DNA from 3 places in the Streptomyces sp. NPDC002092 genome. Region 2 is predicted to be linked to each of the others. Evidence: predicted binding sites of a transcription regulator. Region 2 holds the regulator's gene; each other region holds the start of a gene.

Region 1 (6,134 bases), on a different contig from region 2:
CGGCCGCACCCCGCCCGCGTGTACGACTGGTGGCTGGGCGGCAAGGACAATTACCCGGTGGACGAGGAGCTGGCCCGGAAGATCCTCGCCGTGGACGACAGCGCGGTGCGCGGGGCGCGTGCCAACCGGCGGTTCATGCACCGGGCCGTCCGCGCCGTCGCCGAGGCCGGGATCCGCCAGTTCCTGGACATCGGCACGGGCATCCCCACCGAGCCGAATCTGCACCAGGTGGCGCAGGCCGTGGCGCCGGAGTCCCGGGTGGTGTACGCGGACAACGACCCGATCGTGCTGCGGCACGCCCAGGCGCTGCTGCGCGGCTCCGAGGAGGGCCGCACCGAGTATGTGCACGCGGACGTGCGGGACATCGACGCCTTGCTGCAGCAGGCCGCCGAGACCCTGGACTTCGCACGGCCGGTCGCGCTGTCGCTGGTGGCGCTGACCCACTACCTGGACGACGACGTCCACGACCTCCTGGCGAAGTACGTCGCGGCGCTCGCCCCGGGCAGCCATCTGATCCTTTCGCAGGTCACCCCCGACCTCAATCCGGAGGCCATCGCGAAGGCGGCGGGGGCCTTCCGCGCGAGCGGCACCCCGTTCTTCCCCCGCTCGATCACGGACTTCCAGCGCTTCTTCGGGGGCCTGGAGCTGCTCGGCCCGGGCGTGATCCCGGTGACCGGGTGGCGGCCGGAGGCCGAGGACGTGGCGGCGCAGACGGAGGGCGTCGTTCCGGTGTACGCGGGGGTCGCCCGCAAGCCCTGACCTCCTGCCCGAGCACCCGTACGGGCGCCATGAACAGGTGCGTTCCCCGGCCCGGCCCTAGCGTCGAAGCACAGGGTGAGCAAGGGAGCGACGCAGGTGGACGACACGCGAATACCGCCCGCCGGGCCGGGAACGGCGCTGCCTCGCGCAGGACGCTCCTTCCGGCCCGGCGCCACCGCCACGGGCTCCTGCACACCGAAGGAGGCCTGATGCCCTCGGACGCCGTGCTGTACCAGGCGGCAGCGCTCTGCCTGACCTATCCCGACGCCGACTTCCGTGCCCGGCTGCCCCTGCTGCGCGAGGCGGCCCCGCAGCTGCGGGAGTTCACCGACCACGCGGCCGTCACCCCGGCCGGGGAACTGGCCGCTCACTACGTCCACGTCTTCGACTTCAAGAACCGGCACAGCCTCTATCTGAGCTGGTGGCGGGACGGGGACACCGGGCGGCGCGGCCTGTCGCTGGTCCGCTTCCAGGACGTCTACCGCGCCGCCGGCCTGGAGTTCACCGGCGAGGAACTGCCGGACTTCCTGCCCGCGGTACTGGAGTTCGCGGCCCGCACCGGCGACACGGCCCTCCTCACGGAACACCGCCAGTGCCTCGGGCAGCTCCGGGCCCGGCTCACCGACCTCGGTACCCCGTACGCGTCCGTCCTGGATGCCGTGTGCGCCACCCTGCCGATCCCCCACACGGAGGTTCGCTCATGACCACGCTCCTGTGGGGCGTTCTGCCGTATGTCGCCTTCGCCCTGCTCGTCGCCGGCCTGATCTGGCGCTACCGCTACGACAAGTACGGCTGGACCACGCGTTCCTCGCAGGTGCACGAGTCGAAGCTGCTGAACATCGCCTCCCCGGCCTTCCACTACGGCATCCTCTTCGTACTGGCGGGCCACCTGGTGGGGCTGTTCGTCCCACGGTCGTGGACCGACTCGATCGGCGCCCGCGAGCACACGTACCACCTGTTCTCGCTGTACGGCGGCACGCTGGCCGGCGCGCTGGCCGTCGCCGGGATCCTGCTGCTCATCCACCGGCGCCGCACGCACGCCCCGGTGTTCCGGGCGACGACCGTCAACGACAAGCTCATGTACGTCGTCCTGATCGCCGCCATCTGGATGGGCATGGCCGCCAAGCTCACCCATGTGTCCGGCGACGGCTACAACTACCGTGCGTCCATCGCCCCTTGGGCCCGCAGCCTGTTCACGCTCCAGCCGAGGACCGACCTGATGGAGGGCGTGCCGGTGCTGTACCGGGCCCATGCGACGATCGGCATGGCACTGATCGCCCTGTTGCCGTACACCCGCCTGGTCCACATGTTCAGCGCACCGGTGCAGTACCTGCTCCGCCCGTATGTGGTGTACCGCAGCCGCGACCCCAGGCAACCGGAGCCGCGGCCGGAGCGGCGGGGCTGGGAGCGGACCGGCGTGTGACGGCTATGCCGCGCCGCCCTTCGTGTCGCGGTCCTCGTCGACGATCTCGGCGTCGACCACGCCCTCCTCGTCCTGCGGCGGGGTGTGCTGTTCGGTGCCGCTGCCGGAGGCGCCCTGGTCGGCCTGGGCGTACATGGCCTGGCCCATCTTCTGGCTGACGGTGGCGAGTTTCTCGACGCCCGTGCGCAGCTCGTTGGTGTCGGCGTTCCGCTCCAGCAGGCCCTTGAGCTCCGTGGTTGCCGTCTCCACCTCCGACTTGGTGTCGGCGGGGATCCGGTCCTCGTTGTCCCGGATGAACTTCTCGGTCTGGTAGACGAGTTGTTCGGCCTGGTTGCGGGTCTCGGCGGCCTCGCGGCGCGCCCGGTCCTCCTCGGCGTACTGCTCGGCCTCCCGCATCATCCGGTCGATGTCGTCCTTGGGGAGCGCCGAGCCGCCGGTCACCGTCATCTTCTGTTCGCGGCCGGTGGCGAGGTCCTTGGCCGAGACGTGCATGATGCCGTTGGCGTCGATGTCGAAGGCGACCTCGATCTGCGGGACCCCGCGGGGGGCCGGGGGCAGACCCGTGAGGTCGAAGACGCCCAGCTTCTTGTTGTACGCGGCGATCTCACGCTCGCCCTGGTAGACCTGGATGCCCACCGAGGGCTGGTTGTCGGTGGCCGTGGTGAAGATCTCCGAACGCCGGGTCGGGATGGTCGTGTTGCGTTCGATCAGCTTCGTCATGATGCCGCCCTTGGTCTCGATACCCAGGGACAGCGGGGTGACGTCGAGGAGCAGCACGTCCTTGACGTCGCCGCGGATGACGCCCGCCTGGAGGGCCGCGCCGACGGCCACGACCTCGTCGGGGTTGACGCCCTTGTGCGGGTCCTTGCCGGTGAGTTCCTTGACCAGGTCGGTGACCGCGGGCATCCGGGTGGAGCCGCCGACGAGGATGACGTGGTCGACCGCGGACAGCTTGATGCCGGCGTCCTTGACCGCCTGGTGGAAGGGGGTCTTGCAGCGGTCGAGGAGATCGGCGGTGAGCTCCTGGAACTGGGCGCGGGTCAGCTTCTCGTCGAGGTGCAGCGGCCCCTCGGCGGAGGCGGTGATGTAGGGCAGGTTGATCGTCGTCTCGGACGAGCTGGACAGCTCGATCTTGGCCTTCTCGGCGCCCTCGCGCAGCCGCTGCACGGCCATCTTGTCGCCCGCGAGGTCGATGCCGTACTGCCCCTTGAACTTCTTGACCAGGTGCTCGACGATCCGCTGGTCCCAGTCGTCGCCGCCCAGGTGTGTGTCGCCGTTGGTCGCCTTGACCTCGATGACGCCGTCGCCGATCTCCAGCAGCGACACGTCGAAGGTGCCGCCGCCGAGGTCGAAGACCAGCACGGTCTGCTCCTCGCCGCGGTCGAGGCCGTAGGCGAGGGCCGCGGCCGTCGGCTCGTTGATGATGCGCAGGACCTTCAGGCCCGCGATCTCCCCGGCCTCCTTGGTCGCCTGCCGCTGCGAGTCGTCGAAGTACGCGGGCACGGTGATCACCGCGTCCGTGACGTCCTCGCCGAGATAGGACTCGGCGTCCCGCTTCAGCTTCTGCAGCACCCGGGCGGACAGCTCCTGCGCCCGGTAGCGGGTGCCGTCCACGGAGCCCTGCTCGGGGAAGCGCCAGCTCGCGTCGCCCATGTGCCGCTTCACGGAGCGGGCGGTCCGCTCCACGTTGGTCACGGCCTGCCTCTTCGCGACCTCCCCGACGAGCACCTCGCCGTTCTTGGCGAAGGCCACGACCGACGGTGTGGTCCTGGCCCCCTCCGCATTCGCGACGACGGTGGGTTCGCCGCCCTCCAGCACGGCCACCACCGAGTTCGTGGTCCCCAGATCGATCCCGACCGCACGTGCCATCTCCGTCCCCTTCCGCCAGGGCACTTCTCACACACCAGCACAAAACTTGAGTGCGCTGTTGTCAATGCCGCGTACTTCGGGTACCCGCAAACGACGGTGCCGCGCCCCCTGTCCCGGGGCGCGGCACCGAACGACGTCAGGGACGCAGGTGGGTGTCAGGCGAGCTTGGCCGACAGGGTGATCGTCGTGCCGGTGAGGGCCTGGCTGACCGGGCAGTTCTTCTTGGCGTCCTCGGCGGCGGCGACGAAGGCGTCGTTGTCGATGCCGGGGACCGTGCCCTCGACGGTCAGGTGGATGCCCGTGATGCCCTCACCCGGCTGGAAATTCACGTCGGCCGAGGTGATCAGCTTGGTGGGCGGGGTGCCGGCGCCGGCCAGGGCGTGCGACAGCGCCATGGAGAAGCAGCTGGAGTGGGCGGCGGCGATCAGCTCCTCGGGGCTGGTCTTTCCGTTAGCGTCCTGGGAGCGCGAGGCCCAGGTGACCGGCTGCTCGGCGATGGCACCGGAGGAGTCGAAGGAGACGACACCGTTGCCCTCGAGCAGGTTGCCTTCCCAGACGGTGTGTGCGGAGCGCGTGGTTGCCACGATGAATCCCTTCGAATTCTGGCTGTTCCTGTACGACACCATCCGATCACATTCCGGCTCACTGCACCCGGAACACCGGCCCACGCGCGGTGAACGGCAGCCGCGCCCCCTGCGGGATCAGATACGCGTGCTCGCGCCGCACCCGCAGGACGTCGCACCAGCCGTCCGTGATCACGAGGACGGGCGCGCCCGGCGGGAAGTCGTCCGCGCGGTGCAGGAGGTCGATCCCGGGCTGCAGGACCGTACCGCCGCGGCCGTGAACGCGTACCCGGCCGGCGATCTCAGTGACCGGCACGAAGCCCGCGTCGTGCGGGGCCGTGTCGCAGAAGACCATGCGGGCGGCCGGGACGTCTCGGGCCTCGGCGTAGGAGGCGATGGCGCCGAGGGCCTTGCCGAGCAGGGTGCGGTCCATGGAGCGCAGCGCCTCGGGGGTCTCGCCGATGGTGAAGTTCAGCAGGAAACGGTTGACGACGACGCAGCGTGCGGCGAGGTCATAGCGGTCCGGCTGGGTGCGCTCGCCCTTCGCCGCCGGGACGTGCCCGAAGCCGAGGTGCAGGACGGCGTGCGCGAGGGCCCAGGCCCAGGCGGCGGGTTCGGCCAGCCGGTGCGGATGGACGTGCAGGTCGGCGGCGGAGTCGACGACCACGAGTCCGTCGCGGGGCACGATCTTGCACTCCTCGTCGCGGCAGACGTCGAACTCCACGGCCGCGAGGGCCGGGTTCGCCTTCACCAGCGCCATCCCCGCGGCGAACGCCTCGGCCGCGAGATCCCGCTTCTTCTGCCCCTTGCCCTTGGTACGGCTCACCGCCGCGCCTCCACCAGCCGGGGCATGTCCCGGGCGGCCTCGATGAGGAACCACGAGGGCAGGACGGGGTTGCCGTCGGTGTCGGAGGCGATGACGGTCTGGGCGACCTCGACGGAGATCTCGGCGAGCTGCACCAGCAGCGACTTGGCGCGGTACGCGGTCTGCCTGCCGTTCGCCGACATGTGCTCCTTGCTGACCGGGAGTTCCTTGATCAGGCGGCCGCGGAAGGACTCGGCGAGGTAGTGGAGCAGGTCGCGGTCCTCGATGCGGTTCGGCCAGCGGGCGTCGCCCTTGATGATCGCCTCGATGCCGAACTGGCTGCGCACGATCTTGACGTAGCCGCAGAAGGCCGTGGCGTGCGCGGGCGTCAGCGTGCCGTGCGCGAGGACCTTCAGCGTCTCCTCGTCGAGGCCCTGGCCGAAGGAGTGCAGCGCGTCGGAGAGCATGTGCCAGGAGCGGGGCGTGGAGAAGGGCTCCTCGGTCTTCGGCGGCCTGGACCACAGGTGGTCGGGCCGGTCGGTGAGGTGGTCGAGGATCCAGGGGTGGATGTCGTTGTTCGCCGCCCAGCTCAGCCAGTCCTTGGCGGAGGCCTCCAGGTGGACGTGGGTGAGACGGTTGACGAGGGCGGAGGCGACGGGCCGGGCGAGCGCGTTGTCGGTGGCGCGGTTGCCGGCGCCGATGACGATCGATCCCT
Region 2 (6,134 bases):
CAGCTGGAGCTGGCGACGCTGGCCGCGCAGACGGGCGTGGTGGCCGGAGCGTCGGCCGCCGCCGTGATGTTCAGCTCGTCGACGTCCGCGTAGGCGCCGTAGTTCGAGACGAGCTCCATGATCGCCATGGACTTGTCCATAGGTGTCTCCCTGTAGGAATTCGGTGACGATGATTCACTGACGACGATTCACTGACGGTTTTCAGTGATGGCGATTCAGTGATGGCGTTTCAGTGATGGCGTTTCAGTGATGGGATTTCTGCGCCAAGTCCGAACAGGCGCAGGGCATTTCCCGGCCCGGTCCTTTCAGGCAGGCACCGGGTCGTAATCCCGCGGGCTGTCGATTGCCGCGGGAAACTCGGGGGAGGCGCTGTTGCGCGCGGGACGGGCGGGGTCGATACCCGCCTCGGTGAAGCGGGCGACGACGGCCTGTTCCAGAAGAATCGGGTCGGCGGCGCCGTCGAGCAGGGCACGGGCCAGAGCGGTGGCCCGGTGCTGGCCGAAACTGAGGCCCGACATGCCCGGGCGTTCGTCCTCCGGCTCCCAGGCGACGGCGACGCCCGGGCCGAGCGGCTCGGCGAAGACGGACGTCTCCCTCCCGAGTCCGGGAGTCCCGCGGAGCGTCTCGGCCAGCCGGGGCGCCTCCTGCCACGACTCCTGGCTGAGGTACACCACCAGCGCGTCCCGGCGCGGGTACAGCGCCTTGGCGGAGAGGATCTTCGAGCGGTACGCGATCCCGCGTCCCTCCAGGTGGCCGAGCACCCGCGCCCAGACCGGCGCGGCGTCCTGCCACCGCGTGATGTGGACGTACACGCGCAGCAGTTCACGCTGCGGGCTGCGCGGCTGTGAACCGTCCACGACGAAGAACCCGGGTGACAGTGCGGGGCGGCGTGCAGGCACGTCGAGCGTCACCACCTGACCCGCGGCGAGCGGCCCGTCCTCCTGTACGGCGGAGGCCGGCGCCCACACCCGCACCCCGTCCCGCTCGACCAGCGCCCGCTCGGGAGAACCGTCGGCCGCGGGAATGTGCACCCGGGCCCGGGCTGTGCTCCGCTCGTGCGGTACGGCCGCGCCGAGGACGCGTTCGAAGGGCTCGTCACGCAGCCGGAATGACAACGCACCCTTCTCCACGAACTGCCCCGCGTGCAGGATGTCGTAGAGGGCCTCGGCGAGCAGTCGGCGCATCTCGCGCGGGCTGTCCGCCTCTACGTCCCGGTCGTCCACGCGGGCACTGGTGCCGCCGGCCGCGACGGTCACCCGGCCGAGGGCGTCCCGCAGGCGTGGCGCGAGCACGGTGTGCCCGGGGTTCCCGCTCATGCGGCCTCCTCGTGTGTTCCTACGGGTTCCGCCACTTCGTGGGGTTCCGCCGCTGCATGGGGTTCCTCGAATCCCAGCGTGGTCACGAACTTCTCCGGTGTGATCAGTGCCGCCCGGCCGATGCCGGCCGCGGCCCGCTCGATGCCCGAGAGGCGCGACGTCCGGGACGCGCCGGCCATCAGGCGGTCCAGCAGATGCCAGCCGGCGTAGGCCGTGGCCCGTGTGGCGAGGCCGGTGTCCAGACCGGGCCGCACCTGCCGGTAGCCGTGCCAGAAGGCGCGTACCAGCGGCAGCAGCCGCTGCATCTTCTGCACCCCGCGGCCGATCACCGCCTCGTGCGTCAGCTCGATGTCCGCGAAGACCGTGTCACCGCGGGTGGTGACGATGTCCAGGATCGAGCGGTGCAGCCACTCACCGGCAAACGCGCCGACGTCACGGGCCGGGTCCGCCAGCCGGAACTCCTCCCAGTCGGTCACCAGGAAGTCGTCCCCGGTCACCAGGAACTGGTCGACACGCAGATCGCAGTGGGACGGCACCCGGGGTGCCTGGCGCTCCCGTTCCCGCAGCTCTCCGATGGCCCTGACCAGCGTCTCGTCGGTCTGCATCAGCCGCCAGCCCTGCAGTTCCGCAAAGCTCAGCGACTCGAACACCGGTAGCGGCAGCCCCTGCAGGAAGCCCAGCGGCGGATGCGGCGGCCAGGATCGGTCGAACTCCTCGATGTCGGCGGTCGGCGCCTCGTGCAGCAGCCCGATCGCCCGGCCGATGTTCTCGGCGAGGCCGGAGCCGAAGGTCTCGTCGATCATCAACTCGGCGCCACTGCGTGCCCCTTCGACACAGTCGTACGCCACCAGTGCCCCGGCCTCGTCCGCGCCGAGGAACGCGGGTCCGCGCAGTGCCGCCGTCGGCAGCCCCTCGGCGAAACGCTCGAAGGACAGCAGCCGGCCCATCCTGGAGCGAACGTCCTCGGCGGGCCCGAGCAGATGCTTGACGAAGACCTTCCGCCCACTGGTGGTGGCACCCACCCAGGAGTCGTTGCGCCCGACCGGGGCGGTCAGCGAGTCCCGCTCGAACGGGCCCAGTCCCAGTCCGACGAGGAGCGCGTCCACCGATGGAACCTCGTCAAGGTCTCGCGGCTTGAACGTGGCCGCGCTGTTCTTCTCCACCATGGCCCTCACTGCCAGCCGTTGACGCGGCTGGCGAGCCCAAGAATGCTCTCCACGATGTCGGCGGCCGGTGGCAGGCGCTCGCCGTCCGTCGCGGTGGGATGCGCCACGGTCCCGTGGGCTTCCGCCGCGACGGCTGTCTGGGCCAGGACCGGCACTCCGGCAAGCACGAGCGCCGCGCCCGCCGTGAAGCCGATACGGGCAATGGACAAAGAAACGATCGAATGCGATTTCCTGCTCACGGTTCCCCCTGCAATTCGTCTGCCCATGACTCTGTCAGCCTGCGGACCTGCGTTCCACAGGGATCGTTGGCAGCTTCGTGCAGAGAGCAGTCAGCTTGATGTCGCGCCCCCCGACGACACACAGAAAAGGCCCGGAGGTTCGGGAGAACCTCCGGGCCTTTTCCGACATCCCCTTCTCACACCCGCGGCCGTCCGGCTAGTCCCTCGCCTTCTTCGGCCGCCACACCACCAGCGCGCTGGTCTGCTGCACCTCCTGGTACGGGACCAGATCGCGGCGGTACGACGCATGCACCGCCGCCTCGCGCTGCTGCATGGCCGCCGCCGCGCCCTCGACCGCCGACTGGAGTTCGGCGACGCGCTGCTGGAGCGCGGCGACCTGGTTCTCCAGTTCGATGATCCGCTTGATGCCGGCCAGGTTGATGCCCTCGTCCTGCGACAACTGCTGGACGGTGCGCAGCAGTTCGATGTCGCGGGCCGAGTAGCGGCGGCCGCGGCCGGGGGTGCGGTCGGGCGAGACCAGGCCGAGGCGGTCGTACTGGCGCAGGGTCTGCGGGTGCAGGCCGGAGAGCTGGGCCGCCACCGAGATGACGTAGACCGGGGTTTCCTCGGTCAGCTCGTACGGGTTGCGTCGACGGCCGTCCATCTGGTCATGCTCCCTTCGCGGCCTTGAACAGCTCCGCCCGCGGGTCCTCGCCCGCGGTCGCCTCGCGATACGCCTCGAGTGCGTCACGAGCCTTCCCCGTCAGATCCGCCGGAACACTCACCTCTACGGTGACCAGGAGGTCGCCGCGGGTGCCGTCCTTGCGGACCGCGCCCTTGCCGCGGGCGCGCATGGTGCGGCCGTTGGGCGTGCCCGGGGGCAGCTTCAGGGTGACGGGCGGGCCGCCCAGGGTGGGGACCCTGATCTCGCCGCCGAGCGCCGCCTCCGCGAACGTCACCGGGACGGTGACGGTGAGGTTGTCGCCCTTGCGGCCGAACACGGGGTGCGCGTCGACATGCACCGTGACGTACAGGTCGCCCGCCGGGCCGCCGCGCTCGCCCGGTGCGCCCTTGCCGCGCAGCCGGATGCGCTGGCCGTCCGACACCCCGGCCGGGATGCGGACCTGCATGGTGCGCGAGGACTTGGCACGGCCCGAGCCCTTGCAGACCTCGCAGGGGTTCTCCGCGATCAGACCGCGGCCCTTGCAGTCCGGGCAGGGGTCGGTGAGTGAGAAGCCGCCGCCGGAACCCCGCGCGACCTGGCCGGTGCCGACGCACGTCGGGCACACCCGCGGGTTGCCGTTCGCGTCGCCGGTGCCCGAGCAGGCCTTGCAGGGCGCCTGCGAGGACATGCGCAGCGGGACCGTCGCCCCCTCGATCGCCTCGGTGAAGCTGAGGCTGACCTCGGTGTCGATGTCCTGGCCGCGCCTGGGCTGCACCCGGGTCGTGCCGGAGCTGCCCCGGTTGAACAGGCCCCCGAAGACGTCACCGATTCCGCCGCCGAAGCCTCCGGAACCCCCGCCCTGGGCGCCGCCTCCGAAGAGGTCGCCCAGGTCGAAGTTGAAGGAGCCGCCCGCGCCGCCCGGCCCGGGGCGGAAGCCGCCGTTGCCGAAGAGGGCGCGGGCCTCGTCGTACTCCTTGCGCTTCTTGGGGTCGCCGAGTATGTCGTTCGCCTCGGAGATCTCCTTGAAGCGCTCCTCGGCCTTGGCGTTGCCCTTGTTGGCGTCCGGGTGGTTCTCGCGGGCGAGCTTCCGGTAGGCCTTCTTGATCTCGGCCTCGGTGGCGTCCTTGGGGACGCCGAGGACCTTGTAGTAGTCCTTCTCGATGAAGTCCTTGGTGCTCATCCCCGACGCCCCTCCTCTCTCATCGATTCAGCGGTCGGTGCTGCGACCGGTTCGAGCTCAGCCCTCGTCCGGGCCACCGCTCTCCTTGTCGTCGCCCGCCTCGGCCTCTTCGGCCTTGACGGTCTGGGCGCCGGGCTGCGGCTCGGCGACGGCCACCCGCGCGGGACGGATGGTGCGCTCGCCGAAGCGATACCCGGGCTGCAGAATCGCCACGCAGGTCGTCTCGGTGACGTCCGGCGCGTACGAGTGCATCAGGGCCTCGTGGATCGTCGGGTCGAAGGGCTCGCCCTCCTTGCCGAACTGCTGCAGTCCCATCTTCGCCGCGACGGTCTCCAGCGACTCCGCGACGGACTTGAATCCGCCGACGAGTTCGCCGTGGTCCCGGGCGCGGCCGATGTCGTCGAGCACGGGCAGGAGCTCGGTGAGGAGGTTCGCGATGGCGATCTCCTTGACCGTGATCCGGTCCCGCTCGACCCGGCGGCGGTAGTTCTGGAACTCGGCCTGGAGCCGCTGGAGGTCCGCGGTGCGCTCCTCGAGCGCCTTGCGCACCTGGTCCAGCTGGGCCGTCAGGCCTGCGATCTGTGCTGCGTCCCCGGCCGGGGCCGCCCCCTCCCCCGAGGAGGGGGAGGCGGCCTGCGGCTCGGCGTCTTCGGGGGTGGCGCCGGAGGGGACGTCGGGCTTCTCGTCGAAGCCCGGGGTCTCCTCCGTCACGCGGCACCGTCCTTGCGCTCGTCGTCCACGATCTCGGCGTCCACCACGTCGTCGTCGGCCTTGGGGGCCTCGGCGCCCGCGGCGCCGCCGGCGGCCTGCGAGGCCTGGGCGTCGGCGTACATGGCCTGGCCCAGCTTCTGCGAGACGGCCGCGACCTTCTCGGTGGCGGTGCGGATCTCGGCGGTGTCCTCGCCCTTGAGCGCGGTCTTCAGCTCCTCGACGGAGGCCTCGACCTCGGTCTTGATCTCGCCGGGGACCTTGTCCTCGTTGTCCTTGAGGAACTTCTCCGTCTGGTAGACGAGCTGCTCGCCCTGGTTGCGGGTCTCGGCGGCCTCGCGGCGGGCGTGGTCCTCCTCCGCGTACTTCTCGGCCTCCTGGCGCATCCGGTCGACCTCGTCCTTCGGCAGCGAGGAGCCGCCGGTGACGGTCATCTTCTGCTCCTTGCCCGTGCCGAGGTCCTTCGCGGTCACGTGCATGATGCCGTTGGCGTCGATGTCGAAGGCGACCTCGATCTGCGGGACACCGCGCGGGGCCGGCGGCAGACCGGTCAGCTCGAACATCCCGAGCTTCTTGTTGTACGCCGCGATCTCGCGCTCGCCCTGGTAGACCTGGATCTGCACGGAGGGCTGGTTGTCCTCGGCGGTGGTGAAGATCTCGGACCGCTTGGTCGGGATCGTCGTGTTCCGCTCGATGAGCTTGGTCATGATGCCGCCCTTGGTCTCGATGCCGAGGGACAGCGGGGTCACGTCGAGGAGCAGGACGTCCTTGACCTCACCCTTGAGGACACCGGCCTGCAGGGCGGCGCCGATGGCGACGACCTCGTCCGGGTTGACGCCCTTGTTGGCGTCCTTGCCGCCGGTCAGCTCGCGCACCAGCTCG
Region 3 (6,134 bases), on a different contig from region 2:
CACGTACAAGGCGCGCACGGGCCGGGATGCCGTGATCTACACGGCGACGAGCTGGTGGAGCGACTGCACGGGGAACTACGCGGGCTTCGCCTCGGCCAGCCCGCTGTGGATCGCACGGTACGCCTCGGACGCGGGGACACTGCCGGCGGGCTGGACCTATTACACGATGTGGCAGTACACCTCGTCCGGCCCGACCGTCGGCGACCACGACAGGTTCAACGGGGCGCTGGACCGGGTGCAGGCACTGGCGAACGGTTGAGGCCCCCGGCTGGGGGCCGGCTGAGCCGTCGATGCGCAGAGCGAAGGCCCGGGCCTCCCTCACGGGACCCGGGCCTTCCCTTGTCCGATCCCCGCGGGCGGAGCCCGCTATCGGACTACGTCGTCACGCCGCGACCGGAACCTCCGGCTTCGCGTCGCTCGTGGCAGGCGCGAGGGCCAGCTCCAGGACCTGGCGGACGTCGGTCACGGCGTGGACGTCGAGCTTGTCCAGCACCTCCGCGGGGACGTCGTCCAGGTCGGCTTCGTTGCGCTTGGGGATGATCACCGTGGTGACACCTGCCCGGTGCGCGGCGAGCAGCTTCTGCTTCACGCCACCGATGGGCAGGACGCGGCCGGTCAGCGAGACCTCACCGGTCATCGCCACGTCCGTGCGGACGAGGCGCCCGGACAGGAGGGACGCCAGGGCCGTCGTCATCGTGACGCCCGCGCTGGGGCCGTCCTTCGGGACCGCGCCCGCCGGGAAGTGGATGTGCACCCCACGGTCCTTCAGGTCCGCGACCGGCAGCTCCAGTTCGGCGCCGTGGCTGCGCAGGAAGCTCAGCGCGATCTGCGCCGACTCCTTCATCACGTCACCCAGCTGACCGGTGAGGGTCAGGCCCGCCGCACCAGTCTCCGGGTCGGCCAGGGACGCCTCCACGAACAGGACGTCGCCGCCCGCCCCGGTGACCGCGAGACCCGTCGCCACACCCGGAACCGCCGTGCGGCGCTCCGCCGGGTCCTGGGCGGACTCGGGCACGTGGTGCGGCCGCCCGATCAGGTCGCGCAGCTCGCCGTCCGTGATGGTGAACGGCAGCTCCCGGTCGCCCAGTTCGTGCTGTGCCGCGACCTTGCGGAGCAGCCGGGCGATCGAGCGCTCAAGGGTGCGGACGCCCGCCTCGCGGGTGTACTCGCCGGCGAGCTTGCGCAGCGCGCTCTCGTCGATGGTGACCTCGTCCGACTGCAGCCCCGCGCGCTCCAGCTGACGCGGCAGCAGGTGGTCGCGGGCGATGACGACCTTCTCGTCCTCGGTGTAGCCGTCCAGGCGGACCAGCTCCATACGGTCGAGCAGTGCCTCCGGAATGGCCTCCAGGACGTTCGCCGTGGCGAGGAAGACGACGTCGCTCAGGTCGAGTTCGACCTCCAGGTAGTGGTCGCGGAAGGTGTGGTTCTGCGCCGGGTCCAAGACCTCGAGGAGCGCGGCCGCGGGGTCGCCGCGGAAGTCCGAGCCCACCTTGTCGATCTCGTCGAGCAGGACGACCGGGTTCATCGAACCGGCTTCCTTGATGGCGCGGACGACACGGCCGGGCAGCGCACCGACGTACGTACGGCGGTGGCCGCGGATCTCCGCCTCGTCCCGCACACCGCCGAGGGCGACCCGGACGAACTTGCGGCCCATGGCGTGTGCGACGGACTCGCCGAGCGAGGTCTTGCCGACGCCGGGCGGGCCGACGAGGGCCAGTACGGCACCGCCGCGCCGGCCGCCCACGACGCCGAGACCCCGCTCGCTGCGGCGCTTGCGCACCGCCAGGTACTCGGTGATGCGCTCCTTCACGTCCTCCAGGCCGGCGTGCTCGGCGTCTAGGATCGCCTTGGCGCCCTGGATGTCGTACGCGTCCTCGGTGCGCTCGTTCCAGGGGAGTTCGAGGACGGTGTCCAGCCAGGTGCGGATCCAGGAGCCCTCCGGGGACTGGTCGCTGGACCGCTCCAGCTTGTCGACTTCCTTGAGCGCCGCCTCGCGGACCTTCTCCGGCAGGTCGGCGGCCTCCACACGGGCGCGGTAGTCGTCGGACTCCTCGCCCTCCTGCTCGCCGTTGAGCTCGCGCAGTTCCTTGCGCACTGCTTCCAGCTGACGGCGGAGCAGGAACTCGCGCTGCTGCTTGTCGACGCCCTCCTGGACGTCCTTGGCGATGGTCTCGGCGACGTCCTGCTCGGCGAGGTGGTCGCGCAGGTGCTGGGTGGCGAGCTTGAGGCGGGCGACGGGGTCGGAGGTCTCCAGCAGCTCGATCTTCTGATCGGTCGTCAGGAAGGGCGAGTATCCGGAGTTGTCGGCCAGGGCGGAGACGTCGTCGATGGCCTGTACCCGGTCGACCACCTGCCAGGCGCCGCGCTTGCGCAGCCAGGCGGTGGCAAGGGCCTTGTACTCCTTGACCAGCTCGGTGACGTGACCGGGCAGCGGCTCGGGCACGCTCTCGTCGATCCTGGTCCCCTCGACCCACAGCGCCGCACCCGGGCCGGTGGTGCCGGCGCCGATCTTCACGCGGCCGCGGCCGCGGATCAGGGCGCCCGGGTCACCGTCGGCGAGCCGGCCGACCTGCTCGACAGTGCCGAGCACTCCGGTGCCCGGGTATGTGCCGTCGATGCGTGGCACCAGCAGGACCTTGGGCTTTCCCGGCTCGGAGCGGGCGGCGGCCTGGGCTGCCTCCACCGCGGCGCGGACGTCGGTGTCGTTCAGGTCCAGCGGCACCACCATGCCGGGCAGCACGACCTCGTCGTCGAGCGGCAGCACGGGCAGGGTGAGCGGTGTGGACGTCGATGCCATGATCTACCCTCCGGCAGTCAAGTTGAGTTATGCCGACTCAATGCATGGCGCTCCGCTAATGTTCCCGGGGCCCCGTTCGCTGTCAGCGATCACGGCGGTGCGGTGGGCGCTGCTGGGGGCTTACAGCCCCCAGACCCCGCCTTTCGGCCCTGAAGGGGCCTTGTCCCCAAAAGCCGGACGGGCTGAAAAGGCAGAAAAGACAGAACGCCGGGCAGGCTGAAAGCAACAACGCCGGGCGAGGTGAAAAGAATCCGCGATCGAGCGGCCGTCAGGCCGTGGTCGTGCGGTACCAGCGGCGGATCATCGGCCAGGTCGCGATGCCTATGGCCAGGGAGATCAGGTGGCCCCAGTTGCTCAGCGGGTCCGTGAACTCGATCAGGTCTTCGACCAGCATGCCGCCGAACAGGACCAGCATCGGCCAGCGCAGCCAGGGTGTGAGCAGCCCGGCCAGGGCGCCGACGCTGGCGGCGACGCCGAAGCTGATGCCGTAGTCGAAGCGGTGCAGTGAGCTGTCGGGGAGGTGGCCCACGAGCACGGCCAGGCCCACGGGGACCTCGGTCGCGAGGGTGGCCAGGACATGGCCCAGCAGGAAGACGACGGCCGTGCGCGCCCCGCCCAGACGCCGCTCCAGCGCCGTCAGGACGAGCAGAAAGCAGAGCACGTACGGCGACGCGACCCCGCCCGCGATCCACAGCCCGCTGGCGAGCAGCACCAGCACGGGCGTCTGCACGAGGTGCGCGTCGTCCGTGCTGGAGGCCTGGAGCAGGGCGTCGACCACCGACGGGGCGGCGTAGGTGGCGATCAGCGTGGTGAACGCCAGGACCATCGCGTAGGCGAAGGTGAACGGCGTACCGGTGGGGGTCGGCAGGAGGCGCCAGGGGCGCAGGGTGCGGGCCGCGGGGAGCGGCACCTGAACGGTCGGTACGGCGACGGTGACCGCGCCGCGCTGACGCGGCATACCGTCGAGAAGTCCGGACACGTCGGGAAGGGGCGCGACCGATGGTTCATTGTCGGCCGTCGCGATGGGTTCCACGTTGCGGCGCTCCTTCCGTTGCGCCCCAGCCTTCGCAACCACAGGGGTCCCTGTCTGTGACCGACGCCACGCGAGAGGCGATTCACAGCAACCTCTCATGCTTTTCCTGCGTCGGAGGGCAACTCCACTTACCGATCGACACCCGAAAGGCGTCATCCGGTGACAGACCGTCAGGGAGGGCGCCCCAGGGGGGCGCGGGGCTGTATCGCGCCCCCGGCAAACCCCCGTCCCCCGGTAATTCCCCTGACCGCGAACCCGAGTTCGTGCAGGATGAAGCCATGACCGCCTCCTTCGACACCCACGCCACCCCCGTGGTCCTGGACCGTCGCGAGGGCCCGTACGGCGAGGTCGTGCTGCGCCGGCACGGCGAGTTACTGCAGATCATCGCCAACGGCTGCTTTCTGATGGACACCTCGGACGGCCGCTCGGAGCGGCTCCTCGTGGACGCCGCGCTCGACGCCCTGGGCCCCCGCGAGGCGCCGAACGTGCTGATCGGAGGCCTCGGAGTGGGCTTCTCGCTCGCACACGCGGCGGCCGACCCGCGCTGGGGCGCGATCACGGTCGTGGAGCGCGAGCGCGCGATCATCGACTGGCACCTGGACGGCCCCCTCGCCGCCCTGTCGGCCCGGGCAGTCGCCGATCCGCGCACCCAGATCGTGGAAGCCGATCTGATCGAGTACGTCCGTGAGACATCCGCCACTTATGACGCGCTCTGCCTGGACATCGACAACGGTCCCGACTGGACCGTCACCGAGGGCAACGACGATCTCTACTCACCGGCCGGACTGACAATCTGCGCAAGGGTGTTGAAGCCGGGCGGGGTGCTGGTGGTGTGGTCCGCTCAGCCGTCTCCGGATTTCGAAGAAACCTTGCGGAATGCCGGGTTCCAACAGGTGCGTACCGAAGAGATCCCGGTTGCCCGTGGCGTTCCCGACGTGGTGCACATCGCCGTCCGACCTGGATAGCCCTGGGACGGTGACTCCCCGTACTCTGCTTCTCTGGCGCAGATCATTCAAGCGTCAATCGCAAGCATGCGCAGGCATGAGCCAGGTAACGGATCACCCCACGGATTCCGGAAAGCAACTCAGGGGCGGGCGATGGAGCAGACCCACACATCCCACAACGGCACGACGGCGACCCCGGGCGCACAGCGCAGGGTCCTGGTGGTCGAGGACGACGCGACCATCGTCGACGCCATCGCGGCCCGCCTGCGCGCAGAGGGTTTCCTCGTGCAGACCGCGGGTGACGGCCCGGCCGCCGTCGACACCGCCGAGGCCTGGCAGCCCGACCTGCTGATCCTCGACATCATGCTGCCGGGCTTCGACGGCCTGGAGGTCTGCCGCCGTGTGCAGGCCCAGCGCCCGGTGCCGGTGCTGATGCTGACCGCGCGTGACGACGAGACCGACATGCTGGTCGGGCTCGGCGTCGGCGCCGACGACTACATGACCAAGCCGTTCTCCATGCGGGAGCTGGCCGCCCGCGTGCATGTGCTGCTGCGCCGGGTGGAGCGGGCCGCACTGGCCGCCGCGACGCCCAGAAGCGGCATCCTGCGCCTCGGCGAGCTGGAGATCGACCACGCCCAGCGGCGGGTGCGCGTGCACTCCGAGGACGTGCATCTGACGCCCACCGAGTTCGACCTGCTGGTGTGCCTCGCGAACACCCCGCGCGCGGTGCTCTCCCGTGAGCAGCTCCTGGCCGAGGTGTGGGACTGGGCGGACGCCTCCGGCACCCGTACGGTCGACAGCCACATCAAGGCGCTGCGCCGGAAGATCGGCGCCGAGCGGATCCGCACGGTGCACGGCGTGGGCTACGCGCTGGAGACCCCGACGCCATGAGCGGCGATCCGGTCGGCCGGAGAAGCCCCGGGGAGCCCTGGGGCGGTGTGAGCCCGTTCTCGATCAAGACCAAGCTGGGCGCGCTGGTCGTCATCGCGGTCCTGATCACCACCGGGCTGATGATGATCGCCATGCGCACGGCGACGGAGCTGCGCTTCATCACGGTCTTCTCGATGATCGCCACCCTGTTGATCACGCAGTTCGTGGCCCATTCGCTGACCGCGCCGCTGGACGACATGAACGCGGTCGCCAAGGCCATCTCGCACGGCGACTACACCCGCAGGGTGCGCGAGAACCGCCGCGACGAGCTCGGCGACCTGGCGCAGACGATCAACCGCATGGCCGACGACCTGGAGGCCCAGGACCGCCAGCGCAAGGAGCTGGTGGCGAACGTCTCGCACGAGCTGCGCACCCCCATCGCGGGCCTCAGGGCGGTGCTGGAGAACATCGTCGACGGTGTCTCCCCGGC

Evidence for each region. Region 2 encodes HspR, which represses chaperone genes until heat shock. Its sites were predicted from a motif close to TTGAGNNNNNNNNNCTCAA; they were not measured.
Region 1: a site for HspR is predicted at 4,098-4,116, ahead of dnaK (molecular chaperone DnaK). Genes of this name have one in related genera too.
Region 3: a site for HspR is predicted at 2,820-2,838, ahead of lon (endopeptidase La). Genes of this name have one in related genera too.

The regions. Positions count from the first base shown of each region.
Region 1 covers NZ_JBSFDG010000001.1:525,365-531,498, reverse strand. Annotated here, with positions in the region: gene ACWCRD_RS02430 (SAM-dependent methyltransferase) at 1-759, shown strand, start outside; gene narJ (nitrate reductase molybdenum cofactor assembly chaperone) at 969-1,463, shown strand; gene narI (respiratory nitrate reductase subunit gamma) at 1,460-2,182, shown strand; gene dnaK (molecular chaperone DnaK) at 2,186-4,051, opposite strand; gene ACWCRD_RS02410 (OsmC family protein) at 4,207-4,635, opposite strand; partial or broken gene ACWCRD_RS02405 (DUF2201 family putative metallopeptidase) at 4,694-5,053, opposite strand; partial or broken gene ACWCRD_RS02400 (ATP-binding protein) at 5,437-6,134, opposite strand, start outside.
Region 2 covers NZ_JBSFDG010000002.1:331,970-338,103, forward strand. Annotated here, with positions in the region: gene ACWCRD_RS05465 (LxmA leader domain family RiPP) at 1-140, opposite strand, end outside; gene ACWCRD_RS05470 (T3SS effector HopA1 family protein) at 306-1,316, opposite strand; gene lxmK (class V lanthionine synthetase subunit LxmK) at 1,313-2,482, opposite strand; gene ACWCRD_RS05480 (hypothetical protein) at 2,488-2,721, opposite strand; gene ACWCRD_RS05485 (heat shock protein transcriptional repressor HspR) at 2,918-3,364, opposite strand; gene dnaJ (molecular chaperone DnaJ) at 3,369-4,544, opposite strand; gene grpE (nucleotide exchange factor GrpE) at 4,602-5,255, opposite strand; gene dnaK (molecular chaperone DnaK) at 5,252-6,134, opposite strand, start outside.
Region 3 covers NZ_JBSFDG010000015.1:135,284-141,417, forward strand. Annotated here, with positions in the region: gene ACWCRD_RS31610 (lysozyme) at 1-259, shown strand, start outside; gene lon (endopeptidase La) at 383-2,797, opposite strand; gene ACWCRD_RS31620 (rhomboid-like protein) at 3,066-3,830, opposite strand; gene ACWCRD_RS31625 (spermidine synthase) at 4,109-4,795, shown strand; gene ACWCRD_RS31630 (response regulator transcription factor) at 4,928-5,665, shown strand; gene ACWCRD_RS31635 (HAMP domain-containing sensor histidine kinase) at 5,662-6,134, shown strand, end outside.